DNA from 4 places in the Micromonospora sp. NPDC003944 genome. Region 1 is predicted to be linked to each of the others. Evidence: riboswitches for the same ligand, from Rfam matches in the RefSeq annotation. Region 1 holds a riboswitch; each other region holds the start of a gene.

Evidence for each region. A riboswitch is a leader RNA that binds a small molecule or an ion and turns the genes downstream of it on or off. The one in region 1 is predicted to bind cobalamin.
Region 2: it holds a riboswitch for cobalamin, as region 1 does, so the genes downstream of both, ACWER9_RS21025 (ribonucleoside-diphosphate reductase subunit alpha) here and cobN (cobaltochelatase subunit CobN) in region 1, are expected to answer to the same signal.
Region 3: it holds a riboswitch for cobalamin, as region 1 does, so the genes downstream of both, ACWER9_RS20985 (CbtB domain-containing protein) here and cobN (cobaltochelatase subunit CobN) in region 1, are expected to answer to the same signal.
Region 4: it holds a riboswitch for cobalamin, as region 1 does, so the genes downstream of both, ACWER9_RS16710 (ABC transporter substrate-binding protein) here and cobN (cobaltochelatase subunit CobN) in region 1, are expected to answer to the same signal.

The regions. Positions count from the first base shown of each region.
Region 1 covers NZ_JBSGIV010000001.1:94,818-98,042, reverse strand. The annotation lists gene cobN (cobaltochelatase subunit CobN) at 1-2,377, opposite strand, end outside; cobalamin riboswitch at 2,644-2,820, opposite strand.
Region 2 covers NZ_JBSGIV010000043.1:10,756-13,980, reverse strand. The annotation lists gene ACWER9_RS21025 (ribonucleoside-diphosphate reductase subunit alpha) at 1-1,328, opposite strand, end outside; cobalamin riboswitch at 1,520-1,736, opposite strand; gene ACWER9_RS21020 (enolase C-terminal domain-like protein) at 2,168-3,225, shown strand, end outside.
Region 3 covers NZ_JBSGIV010000043.1:2,636-5,860, forward strand. The annotation lists gene ACWER9_RS20975 (histidine phosphatase family protein) at 1-502, opposite strand, end outside; gene ACWER9_RS20980 (CbtA family protein) at 499-1,272, opposite strand; gene ACWER9_RS20985 (CbtB domain-containing protein) at 1,263-1,466, opposite strand; cobalamin riboswitch at 1,501-1,655, opposite strand; gene ACWER9_RS20990 (amidohydrolase family protein) at 1,910-2,788, shown strand; gene ACWER9_RS20995 (ABC transporter permease) at 3,109-3,225, shown strand, end outside.
Region 4 covers NZ_JBSGIV010000030.1:15,429-18,653, reverse strand. The annotation lists gene ACWER9_RS16715 (M14 family metallopeptidase) at 1-1,160, shown strand, start outside; cobalamin riboswitch at 1,283-1,424, shown strand; gene ACWER9_RS16710 (ABC transporter substrate-binding protein) at 1,515-2,444, shown strand; gene ACWER9_RS16705 (FecCD family ABC transporter permease) at 2,599-3,225, shown strand, end outside.

The DNA of each region.
Region 1 (3,225 bases):
GGTCCAGGCGGGGCACCAACTCGGTGGCGGCGAAGTGCAGCACCGCGGCGACGTCCGGGATCTGCCTGCCGGTCACCTCGGTCACCACGGCGTCGACCGCGTCCACCGCCCAGTCGAGGGTCTCCATGCCCAGGACCAGCCGCCGCGCGAGGGCCTCGATGAGGTCGATCGCGTCGGCGGCGGTGCCGGCCGGGCCGTCCGCCACGTCGGTAAGCGCCGGGGGCAGCGCCAGTCGCTGTCCGGGCGCCGCGAGCAGCTCCCGCTCGTCGAGGGAGTACGCGGCGGCGAGGGCCTGCCGCAGGCCGGGCAGGGCCTGGGCGCCGCCCCAGATCTGCGGGGCGCGCAGCACCGCGAGGACGAGGTTGACCCGCGGCTCGCCGGTGGGCGCGTCGGCGAGGATGTGCAGCCCGTCGCGGATCTGCACGTCCTTGACCTCGCACAGGTACCCGTCGAGGTGCAGCACGAAGTCGTCGAAGTCGTCCGCGTCGGGCATCGCCTCGGCGTGCAGGTCGTGGTGCAGCTCGGCGGCACGCACCAGGTCCCAGATCTGGGCCCGTACGGTGGGCACCTTGGCCGGGTCGAGGGCCTGCACGGTCGCGTACTCGTCGAGCAGTTGCTCCAGTTTGGCCAGGTCGCCGTAGGTCTCGGCGCGGGCCATCGGCGGCACCAGGTGGTCGACGACCACGGCGTGCGCCCGCCGCTTGGCCTGGGTGCCCTCGCCCGGGTCGTTGACGATGAACGGGTAGACCAGCGGCAGGTCGCCGAGGACCGTGTCGGGCGCGCAGTCGGCGGCCAGACCGAGACCCTTGCCGGGCAACCACTCCAGGGTGCCGTGCTTGCCCAGGTGCACCACGGCGTCCGCACCGAAGCCGCCGTCCGCGGCCGGCGTGGACAGCCAGTGGTACGCGGCCAGGTAGTGGTGACTCGGCGGCAGGTCCGGGTCGTGGTAGATGGCGATCGGGTTCTCCCCGAAGCCGCGTGGCGGCTGGATCAGCAGCACCACGTTGCCGAAGCGCAGCCCGGCGAGCACGATGTCGCCGCCCTCGGTGTACAGCTCGCCGGGCGGCTCACCCCAGTGCTCCCGCATCCGCTCACGCAGCTCGACCGGGACCTGGTCGAACCACCGCCGGTACGTGTCCCCCGGTATCCGGGCCTCGGCGGCGGCCAACTGCTCCGGGGTGAGCCACTCCACGTCGTGCCCACCGGCGGCGATCAGCGCGTGGATCAGCGCGTCGCCGTCGGCGGGCGGTGGGGCGTCACCCAGGTCGTAGCCGTCCTCGGCCAGCGCGGCGAGCAACCGGACCGCCGAGGCCGGGGTGTCCAGCCCGACGGCGTTGCCGACCCGGGAGTGCTTGGTGGGGTACGAGCTGAGCACCACGGCGACCCGCTTGTCGGGGTTGGGAAGGTACCGCAGCCGGGCGTGGCGCACCGCGATCCCGGCGACCCGGGCGGCCCGCTCGGGGTCGGCGGCGTAGACCGAGAGCCCGTCGGCGTCGATCTGTTTGAACGAGAACGGCACGGTGATGATCCGGCCGTCGAACTCGGGGATGGCCACCTGCATCGCGGCGTCCAACGGGGAGAGTCCGGCGTCGCTGTCGGCCCACTGCTTCCGGGTGCTGGTCAGGCAGAGCGCCTGGATGATCGGCACGTCCAGGGCTGCCAGGGCGCCGACGTCCCAGGCGTCCTCGTCGCCGCCCCCGGAGGCGTCCGCGGCGACCGCGCCGCCCGCCGCGAGCACGGTGACCAGCAACGCGTCACAGCGGGCGAAGAGCCCGAGCGGGCCGGCGCCCGCTGTCAGCCCGCGCAGCGAACCGCAGAAGATCGGCAGCGGGTTGCCGCCGGCCTCGCGGACCGCGTCCGCGAGCACGTCGACGAAGCCGGTGTTACCGGCGAGGGCGTGCGCCCGGTAGAAGACGATTCCCACGGTGGGCCGGTCCGGGGCGGCGGGGTGGTCGCCGTGCACGCCGTACGCCGGGGTGGGCGTGGGCGGGGCGAACCCCTCGCCGGTGAGCAGCACCGTGTCGGAGAGGAACCGGGCCATCTGCCCGAGGTTGTCCGGACCGCCCTCGACCAGGTACGCCAGCGCCTGGGTGACGACCCCGGACGGCACCGTGGAGATGGCCATCAGCTCCGCGTCGGGTAGCGCCTCGCCGCCGAGCACGACCGTCGGTACACCGGTGGCGAGCACCGCGGCGAGGCCGTCCGGCCACGCCTGTCGACCGCCGAGCAGGCGTACGACGACGAGGCTCACCCCGCCGAGCAGGGCGGGAACCTCGTCGGTGGTGACCCGCGCGGGGTTGGCCAACCGGTAGTCGGCGCCGCTGGCGCGGGCGGCCAGCAGGTCGGTGTCGGCGGTGGAGAGCAACAGGATGCGCACGGCAGGCTCCGGGGGGTGACGTCGACGCGTTCGCGGGAGCGAGCCGGCGACGTGGGATGGGCGCGGGGTTCAGCAGGCACCGCGACCCGGGTGGCTCACCGACGGGGGGCCGGCGGCGACGGGTGGCGCGGTGTGGAACTCAGCGGTGAACGGCGCGGGAGCGTGCGGATGCCGGCGCGGCGGGGTGTCCGCCGCGCGGCTCACGACGGTGATCGTCGGTGATAGAGACGCCATGCGTCATCGGGTCCTCCTCGGGTGTCCACGCCCTGGGGTACGTCCCGACGGCCGAAGTATCCTGGCTTCCGGATCGACGCTCTCCCCCGGCCTTCCAGCCGCAGACACACGGCCGTGACTCACGAGGGGGGATCGCTCCCCGGTGACAGTGGCGGGACCGCGTCGGAATCGCACCGACTTCCTTCACTGCCGTCAGGCCGCGAATGCTGCCACACCCCTACGCTGCCGGTCAACGCCGGTCCGGCCCCGCCGGGCGGACCCCACCCATCGAGGTTCGGCGATTGGTGCGGGGATTGCTCCGCGCGGCGGCATGCCCCCCGACCGATGCCCGCCGTCCTTTGCTCTGCTGCCCTGTGCGCACCAGGCACGGAGGGTCACCGGCGCTCACCGGGCAGCAGAGCAAAGGACGTCCGAACGAGCTCTGACCTGCGCCGACCGCCCCGGCCGGGCGGTGCCGGTCGACCCTCCGGACGCAGGCCGGCGAACGCCACACCAGCGCCCGCTGTCGATCTCGGTGGTCGATCACCGTGCCCGTCCCCCGGTTCGACCTGCCGGGCCAGTGGCTGGCGCGGTCCCGGTGGTCCCGACGCCGAGGTCGACTCAGGCCGCGCTCG
Region 2 (3,225 bases), on a different contig from region 1:
GAGCCGAGGTTGCACACGGCGGTCTCGGCGTCGCTCGACACTTCGACGATCTCGGTGCAGAGGTTGGACAGGTGCACCACGTTGCCCGGTTCGGCGGTCTGGTTGCACAGCCGGTTCGACGCGTCCTTGAAGGTCATCCACCCGTTGCCGGTCTGGGCGAGGGTCCGCATCATCTTCCCGTACAGCTCCCGCGCCGGGACCTGTCGCACGTAGCGGCCCTGCGCCTCGGCCTGCCGGTACGCGGCGTCGAACCGCTCCCCCCACAGGTCGGGCAGCTCGGGCACCTCGTTCGGGTCGAACAGCGACCACAGCTCGTCGGCCTCGACCCGGCGCATGAACTCGTCCGGGACCCAGTTGGCCAGGTTGAGGTTGTGGGTGCGCCGGGCGTCCTCGCCGGTGTTGTCGCGCAGCTGCAGGAACTCTTCGATGTCCGGGTGCCACGGCTCCAGGTAGACGCAGGCCGCGCCCTTGCGCCGGCCGCCCTGGTTGACGGCGGCGACGCTCGCGTCAAGCGTGCGCAGCCACGGCACGATCCCGTTGGACTGCCCGTTCGTGCCCCGGATCAGCGCTCCCCGGGAGCGGACGCGGGAGTACGCGATGCCGATGCCGCCGGCGAACTTGGACAGGTTGGCGACCTGGGCGTACCGGGCGTAGATCGAGTCCAACTCGTCGAGCGGGGAGTCGACCAGATAGCAGGAGGACATCTGGGTGTGTCGGGTGCCGGAGTTGAACAGGGTCGGTGAGCTGGGCAGGTAGGCCAGGCTGGACATCAGCCGGTAGAAGCTGACCGCCTCGTCCGCCGTCCGGGACAGGCCACAGGCCACCCGCAGCAGCCAGTACTGCGGGGTCTCCAGCACCAGTCGGCTGGTGGGGTGGCGCAGCAGGTAGCGGTCGTACACCGTGCGCAGGCCGAAGTACTCGAACCGGCGGTCACCGTCCGGGTCGACGGCGTGGTCCAGGGTCGTGGCGTGGGCGGCGACGAACGCGGCGGTGTCGTCGCCGATCAGGCCCTCGGCGTGGCCGACCCGGATCGCCGCGCTGAACGAGGTGATGCCCTGTCGACGCACCTCCTTGTCGACGTAGCCGGCGAGCAGTCGCGCGGCGAGGCGCGAGTACTGCGGCTCCTCACCGATCATCTCGGCCGCGGTCTGGATGGACAGCCGGTCCAGTTCCGCAGTGGTCGCGCCGTCGTAGAGGCCGCTGATGGTACGGGTGGCCACCCGCATCGGGTCGACGTCGGTCAGGTCGTCGGCCCACCGCTCGACCGCTCGGACGATCTTGTTCACGTCCACGGGTTCGGTGCCGCCGTCGCGCTTGCGGACCTGCATCGGCGTTCGCCGCAGGGTCGCGTCGCCGCTGGCCGGGACTACCTCGGTGACTGTCACCACTCGCTCCTCGGAGTTCGAGACCTGGTGGCCCGGACGCGAGGGGACAGACACCGACGGACGCCACGCGCTTCGGCGTGGATCAGGTGGCGTCAGCCGTCCCACGCGGCCTCGGACCGCCGCCCACCCGGGTGCGGGTACGCGGCGCGCTGGCAGGTCTTCGGACTCGCGGGCACGACCGGGCTCGCCGGTCTCCTACTGGCCGTCGCTTCCCAGGCCGATCGGTGGCCCAGTGCTGATGACGGCTGTCGTTCCCACTCACCGCTGCGGGACAGTCCCGGATTTCCACCGGGTTCCCTGTTGCCTCGACCGCACTGGATGAGCGGCCGAACCAGCTGCGCTCGACACCATATATAGGGATGCAGACGTTGTCACACCCCACATGTCGGTCCCGGGCGTGTCGGCGGCGGCGCGGTGACCACCGTCACCAACCGCGGGGGCACACGCCATGGCCGACCGACGCCGGGCACCGGGGACGAGGCTCGCGCACGAGTGTCGACAATCGACAAAGATGTGACGTATCGAAGCGACAGTCACGCTGGCCACACTCATGGGTCGCCGTCGATTCCTCAGATCGAGGCGGAACATCCAATCTCCAGGGCCCGGCGTCTGCGGCACCATCTCTCGCCAACCGGCATGATGGGCGTCAAGACGGAACGACGAGGCAGCAAAACATCATATGTCTAGGCCTCTCGGGTGATCGACAACGTTGACGTGCTGGAGCAGCCCTCCGTATACTCCCAGTGATCATCTGATCTTTAGCCTAGCCGGGCGAGGAGCGCATGCCGCAGATCACTGCCGTCACCGTCGAAGACGTCCGCTTCCCCACCTCCCTGACCGCTGACGGGTCAGACGCCATGAACAAGGACGGCGACTACTCTGCGGCCTACGTCATCCTGCACACCGACGGCGTCGACGGCGTGGGCGCGCCACTCGCGGGGCACGGCCTGACCTTCACCATCGGTCGGGGCAACGACATCGTCGCGGCGGCAGCCGTCCACCAGGCCCAACTCCTCGTGGGCCTGGACGTGGCCACGATGGCGGCGGACATGGGCGCGGTCTACCGCCTGCTCACCTCCGACTCGCAACTGCGCTGGCTCGGCCCGGAGAAGGGCGTCGTCCACCTGTCCCTCGCCGCCGTGTTGAACGCGTCGTGGGACCTGGTCGCCCGGGTCGCCGACAAACCGCTGTGGCGACTGCTCGTCGACATGTCCCCCGAGCAACTCGTCGACATCGCGGACCTGCGCTACCTGTCCGACGCGCTGACCCGGGACGAGGCACTGGCCATCCTCCGGGCCAAGGAGGGCACGAAGGCCGACCGCCTCGCCGAGCTGGACCGGACCGGCTACCCCGCCTACACCACCTCGGCGGGTTGGCTCGGCTACGGCGACGACAAGCTGCGCCGGCTGTGCCAGGAGGCGGTGGACAGCGGCTACGGCTACGTCAAGCTCAAGGTGGGCGCCAACCTCGACGACGACATCCGCCGATGCGCGATCGCGCGGGAGATCCTCGGGCCGGACCGCAACCTGATGATCGACGCCAACCAGGTGTGGGACGTCGGTCAGGCCATCGAGTGGGTCACCGCCCTCGCCCAGTTCAAGCCCCTGTGGATCGAGGAGCCGACCAGCCCCGACGACATCCTGGGCCACGCCGCCGTCCGCCGAGCCGTCGCTCCCATCGGCGTCGCCACCGGCGAGCACTGCCACAACCGGGTGATGTTCAAGCAACTGTTCCAAGCCGAGGCCATCGACTTCTGCCAACTGGACACCGGCAGGTTGGCCAGCATCAACGAGATCGTCGCCGTGTTGCTGCTCGCCGCGAAGTTCAACGTGCCGGTCTG
Region 3 (3,225 bases), on a different contig from region 1:
ACGTCGCCACCGGAAGACCGAGGGCGTGCACCACCGCGACCCGGATCACCAGCGGGTGGGCGACCGCGACGATGCGTCCACCCGCTCGGTGCTGCTCGTCCAGCCAACCGCCGAGCCGATCCCGCACCGCCGTGACGGACTCACCACCGTGTGGCGCGGACTCCGGTGCGGACAGCCATTCGTGCAGCGCCTGCGGCTGCGTGTGGGCGATCTCCTCGAGCGACAGTCCGGCCCAGGTCCCGTAGTCGCAGTCGGCCAACGCGCTCTCGATCGTCGGCAGCAGACCGAGGGCGTCGGCGGTCTGCCGGGCGGCCGGCGCCGGGCTGGACAGACAGGTGTCGTGCACGCCGAGGCGACCCCGCCGCTCCGCACCCGAGGAGGCCCGGGCGAGGGCGGCACGCAGGCCACCCTCGTCCAGGCCGTCGTCGGCACCGCCGAAGCGGGCCCCGCGCAGAGCGGCGGTGTGACCGTGGGCGACCAGCCGGAGGCTGGCGCCGGTCACGTACTCGGCAGTGCGGTGCCGGCCCGGCGACGCCGCTCCTGGTGCATCAGGGCCGCGAACAGCAGGCCGATGCCGGTCCAGAGCACGACCTGGGTGCCCAGCGAGGCCAGCCGGAACTCCCACAACAGGGCTGCGGGGAAGTCCGCCGGGACCTCCTGGAAGGACGGCATCACCACGTACGACACGGCCGTGACCAGGACGAACCCACCTACGGCTGCGGCGGCGCGCAGCCAGGTGGGCGCCTGGGCACCGACCGACCGGTAGCCCAGCGAGCCGGCCCACACGGCCACCAGCCCGAGCACCACCATCAACAGGTAGGTGACGGTCCGCTGGTCGATGGTGGCCGGGTCGCCGACCGCCGGCGGGTTCGCCGGGTACTTGAGGAACGGCACGATCACCGCGCCGAGCAGCGCCGCGCCGGCCAGCAGCAGGCCCGAGCGCCCGTCGTCGTCGCCGCGCCGTCGGCGGGACAGCAGGACGTACGCCGTGGCCAGCAGCCCACCCATGGCGGCCCCGAACAGGCCGGTGGCCAGGAACAGGCCGCCGCGCTGACCCGTCCGGCTGACCAGGGCGTCCTCGTGGTCGTGCGCACCGGCCGCGGGCTCGGCGTGCGTCGCCGCCTCCTCGATGGCGATGGCCGCCTCGACGTGCGGTTCGCCGGCGACGTACGCGAATGCCCCGGCGAGCAGGCCGGCGATCAGACCGGCCAGCAGCCCGCGAACGAGGGCGGCGAGGAAGGGGGGAGTGCCGGTGGTGGTGGTCAGTGGCACGGGACGCCCAGCAGGTGCCTGCCGTCGTGCATCAACTCGTGCAGGTACATCCCGCTGCGCGACACCGCCCCCTGGTCGAAGGCGACGAGGTACGCCAGCAGCGCGAGCGCGGCAACGGTCGCCAGGGCAGTCCACAAGAGACGGGCACTGCCAGCGGGGTGCACCACCGGCTGGCTGGAAGCGGAGCTAGACATGAATACACGAACCTCCCCAGGGATGACGCGTCCCCATCGCAAGGCTGCGGACGACCGAGCGTCCTGGCTCGCGGCCCCCGGTTGTTGCTGGGAACCGCTCACAGTGGCGCGACCGCGCCGGATTCACACCGGCTTCCCTCGCGTCGCCGCAGATAGTGGGTCGACGGTATCGGTGCCGCCTCAGGTGGTCAACCCGGGGCCCCGCGCCCCCGTCGGGTACGTGAAGATCTGGACCAGCCGCAGGTGTCGGTGGATTCGTCAGACCAAAAGGCGACACTGTGGGAAGTTGGTCGTCGTGCGCGTTCCGCCACTCGGCAACAGTCTGTTACCGCTAACATGGTCAATCTGCCAGATCGGCTCTGCGGCTTCGGGTCAACCCGGAGTGGTTCGATCAGCGGCGGGGCGGGGTGTGCGATGGGGGAGAACGCGCCAGGGCGGTTCCGGTGACGACCGGCGAGACCGCGCCACGACCGGGGATCGTCGACGCGCACCATCACCTCTGGGTCCGGGCGCGGCACCCGCAGCCCTGGATCGACCCGCACACCATGGCCGCGATCGACGACGACTTCACGCCTGTCGAACTCGCACCGGCGACCCGGGCCGCCGGGGTCACCCAGACCGTGGTCGTACAGTCCGTCGCCGTCCGGTCGGAGACGCCCGAGCTGCTCGGCATCGCGGCCGACGATCCTCTCGTCGCCGGGGTGGTCGGCTGGGTCGACCTCACCTCCGCCGACGTCGGCCGCCGCGTCGAGCGACTGCGCCGGGCGCGCGGCGGCGAACGGCTGGTCGGGGTGCGTCACCTGGTCCAGTCCGAACCCGACCCGGCCTATCTCGACCGTCCCGACGTGCGACGCGGCATCGCCGAGGTCGGTGCCGCAGGGCTCGCCTTCGACCTCTTGGTGCGCCATCGCCAACTGCCGGCTGCCACCCGGCTCGTCCGCGACCTGCCGCAGGTGCGGTTCGTCCTGGACCACCTGGGCAAACCCCCGCTCGGGCGCGACGACCTCGGTGACTGGCACCGCGACCTGCGGGCGCTGGCGGCCGAGCCCAACACGACGGCGAAGCTCTCCGGCCTGGTGACCGAGGTGGACGGCGGGTCCTGGACGACGGCGGACCTGCGGCCCGCGGTCGAGCACGCCCTCGACGTGTTCGGGCCGGATCGGTTGATGTTCGGCTCGGACTGGCCGGTGTGCCTGCTCGTCAGCTCGTACACGCGTTGGGTCAGCGTCCTCGGTGATCTGCTGGACCCGCTGTCCGACGACGAGCGTGCCGCGATCTGGCGCCGGACCGCCGGTCGGGTCTACCGGCTGGCCCCGTCCTGAGGCGACAGCCACTCCGGAGCTGGGCACATAGCGTGTTATCGATAACATGCTAGCGACGGCAGCCGATCTACCTTTGGTCGGACGTATGCCTTCGGTGGTGCAGGTAACGATGGCAAAACATGCCCGCAAGGCCTTGGCAACACACGTGAACGCGTGGCATGGTAACGCCTGATCGTGGGAAACATCCGACCTATCTCCGAGGGTGTGCGGGCAATCAGTCGTACTGCCGTCCGAGCCGGGTCAGTCGCTCACAGGCGTTCGGCTCGTCGGCGGGTCCCCGTCGGGTGCCGACGCCACGCTTGGGGAGGTCAGGTCCGACGATGAGTAGCGCCGAGGCAACCGCCGGCACGCAGCGCGGCGAACTCAGCGACTGGTTCCGGGAACGGATCTCGCACGCCGTCTCCGAGTTCACCGCCGCAACCGCGTTGGTCGTCCTG
Region 4 (3,225 bases), on a different contig from region 1:
ACCGCTCCTGGCGCAAGAACCGGCAGCCCAACAGCGGCTCGTCGAACGTCGGCACGGACCTGAACCGCAACTGGTCCTACAACTGGGGTTGCTGCGGTGGGTCGTCCGGAAGCACCTCGTCGGAGACCTACCGGGGGCCGTCGGCGTTCTCCGCACCCGAGACGCAGGCGCTGCGCAACTTCGTCAACGGCCGGGTGGTCGGTGGTGTGCAGCAGATCAAAGCCAACATCGACTTCCACACGTACTCGGAGCTGGTGCTCTGGCCGTACGGCTACACCACGGCGAACACCGCGACCGGGATGAACGCGGACCAGTACAACACCTTCGCCACCATCGGACAGCAGATGGCGGCCACCAACAACTACACCCCGGAACAGTCCAGCGACCTCTACATCACCGACGGAGACAGCCTCGACTGGATGTGGGCCACCCACAACATCTGGGCGTACACCTTCGAGATGTACCCCGGCTCGTCCGGAGGCGGCGGTTTCTACCCGCCCGACGAGGTGATCGGAGCGCAGACCTCGCGCAACCGGGAGGCGGTGCTGATCCTCAGCGAGTACGCCGACTGCCCGTACCGGGCCATCGGCAAGCAGGCCCAGTACTGCGGCGGTGGTGGCGGCACCACGGTCTGGTCGGACACCTTCGAGACCGCCACCGGCTGGACCATCAACCCGTCCGGCACCGACACCGCGACCGTCGGCGCGTTCGAGCGGGGCGCTGCCCAGGCGACCAACTCCTCCGGAGCCAAGCAGCTCACCCCGTACGCCGGGTCCAACGACCTGGTCACCGGCCGGCTGGCCGGCTCGGCAGCCGGTGACTACGACGTCGACGGCGGCGTGACGAGCGCCAGGTCCCCGGCGGTGACCCTGCCGTCGTCCGGCACGCTCACCCTCTCGCTCGCCTGGTACCTGGCGCACGGCTCGAACGCCTCGTCGGCTGACTACCTGCGGGTGAGCGTGGTGCACAACGGTGGCACCACGGCGCTGCTCACCCAGGCCGGTGCGGCAAGCAACCGCAACGGGAGCTGGGCCGTCGCCAACCTCAACCTCACCCCGTACGCCGGCCAGTCGGTCCGCGTACTCGTCGAGGCGGCGGACGCGTCCGGGGCCAGCCTGGTAGAGGCGGCTGTGGACAACGTCACCATCACGTCCTCCTGATCGGGTGGGGCCCCGTCCCGCCCCGACGGGGCCCCACCACCCGCTCCGAGCCTCCAGATCCGGGACATATCCCTCGTGCGCCACGCCTCCGGTGATCGACAGCCGCTGATCGACCCTTGATCGATCCGGCACGTCCCGGGGGTGCGCTACCGTCTTAGCGACCAGTCCGCAGCGAAGCCGGTGCTCATCCCGGCGCTGTCCCGCAACTGTGATGCCCCACCCGACGGTGGGGACGAGCCAGGTCGCCTACGGATCGGTCGCGAAACGCGCTCTCGAGGAAGGGCGCCTCGTGGGCGGGCGTACGAAAGTCCCTGTCGGCGAAGCACCACACTCCTCGACCGACAGGAGGCCCCCATGTTCAGACGTACCCCTCGGCTCTTCGCGGCGTCCCTCGCGGTCGCCGCGCTCGCCCTCGGCGCCTGCGCCGAGAAGGCCGACGACAAGCCGAGCACCGGCACGGCCGCCGCCGCCTACCCGGTCACGGTCGGCGCGCTCACCCTCGACAAGCGTCCCGAGAAGATCGTCGTGCTGTCGCCCACCGCCACCGAGATGCTCTTCGCGATCGGTGCTGGCCCGCAGGTGACCGCCGTCGACGACCAGTCGAACTACCCGACCGACGCGCCCAAGACCGACCTCTCCGCCTTCCAGCCGAACGCCGAGGCGATCGCCGGTAAGAACCCCGACCTCGTGGTGCTCTCCGACGACCGCAACAAGGTCGTCGAGCAGCTCGGCAAGCTGAAGATCCCCGTGTACCAGACCCCGGCGGCGACCACCCTCGACGACTCGTACCGGCAGATCACCGAGCTGGGCACGCTGACCGGGCACGCCGACCAGGCCACCGACGTCGTGACCCGGATGAAGGACGACATCGCCAAGCTGGTCAAGGACCTGCCGCAGCGTGCCGAGAAGCTCACCTACTTCCACGAGCTGGGCCCGGAGCTGTACAGCGCCACCAGCAAGACCTTCATCGGCTCGCTGTACAGCCAGGTCGGCCTGACCAACATCGCCGACCCGGCCGACGCGGACGGCAAGAACGCCGGCTACCCGCAGCTGTCCCAGGAGGTCATCGTCAAGGCCGACCCGGACTTCGTCTTCCTGGCCGACGCCAAGTGCTGCCAGCAGAGCGCCGACACGGTCAAGGCCCGCAGCGGCTGGGCCGGGCTCACCGCGGTGAAGAACAACCAGGTCATCGCCCTGGACGACGACATCGCCTCCCGCTGGGGCCCGCGGGTCGTGGACCTGCTCCGGGTCATCATCGACGCGGTCGCCAAGGTGCCCGCGTGAGCGTCGTCCGTCGGTGACCGGGCCGCGACAGGTGTCCGATCCGACGCCGACCGATCGGCCGACCGAAACCCCGCCGTCGTCCGAGCGGGCCGAGCCGCACACCGCAGCTCGGCCTGCCGGGCTGCTGTCCGTGGCCCGGCCCGCCGGGCTGCGCATGCGGTGGCTGGTCGCAGGGCTGTTCGCGGTACTCGTCGCGCTCGTTGCCGGGGTGTCGCTCGGCCCGGTGAGCCTGCCCCCGGGCAGCGTCGCCGCCGAGCTGCTCAACCTGCTCCCCGGGGTGCACCTCGACAGCGGACTGACCGAGCGCGAGATCGCGATCGTCACCGAGCTGCGCCTGCCCCGCGTCGTGCTGGGCCTGCTCGTCGGGGGTCTGCTCGCCCTCGCCGGCGGTTGCTACCAGGGCGTGTTCCGTAACCCGCTGGCCGACCCGTACCTGCTCGGGGTGGCTGCCGGCGCTGGCCTCGCGGTCACGGCGGCGATCGCCCTCGGCGGCGCCGGCCGGCAGGGCACCCTCTCCGGGCTGCCGATGACCATTCCGCTCGCCGCGTTCGCTGGTTCGCTGCTCGCCGTGACGATGACCTACGTGCTCGGCGCGGCCGGCGGGCGACGCGGGTCACCGGCCATGCTGATCCTGGCCGGGGTGGCGGTCTCCGCGTTCCTCTCCGCCGGGCAGACGTACCTCCTGCAACGCGACGCCGACAGCATCCAGCCGGTCTACTCCTGGCTGCTCGGCCGGCTGGCCACCGCCGGCTGGCACGACGTGCTGCTGGTGCTGCCGTAC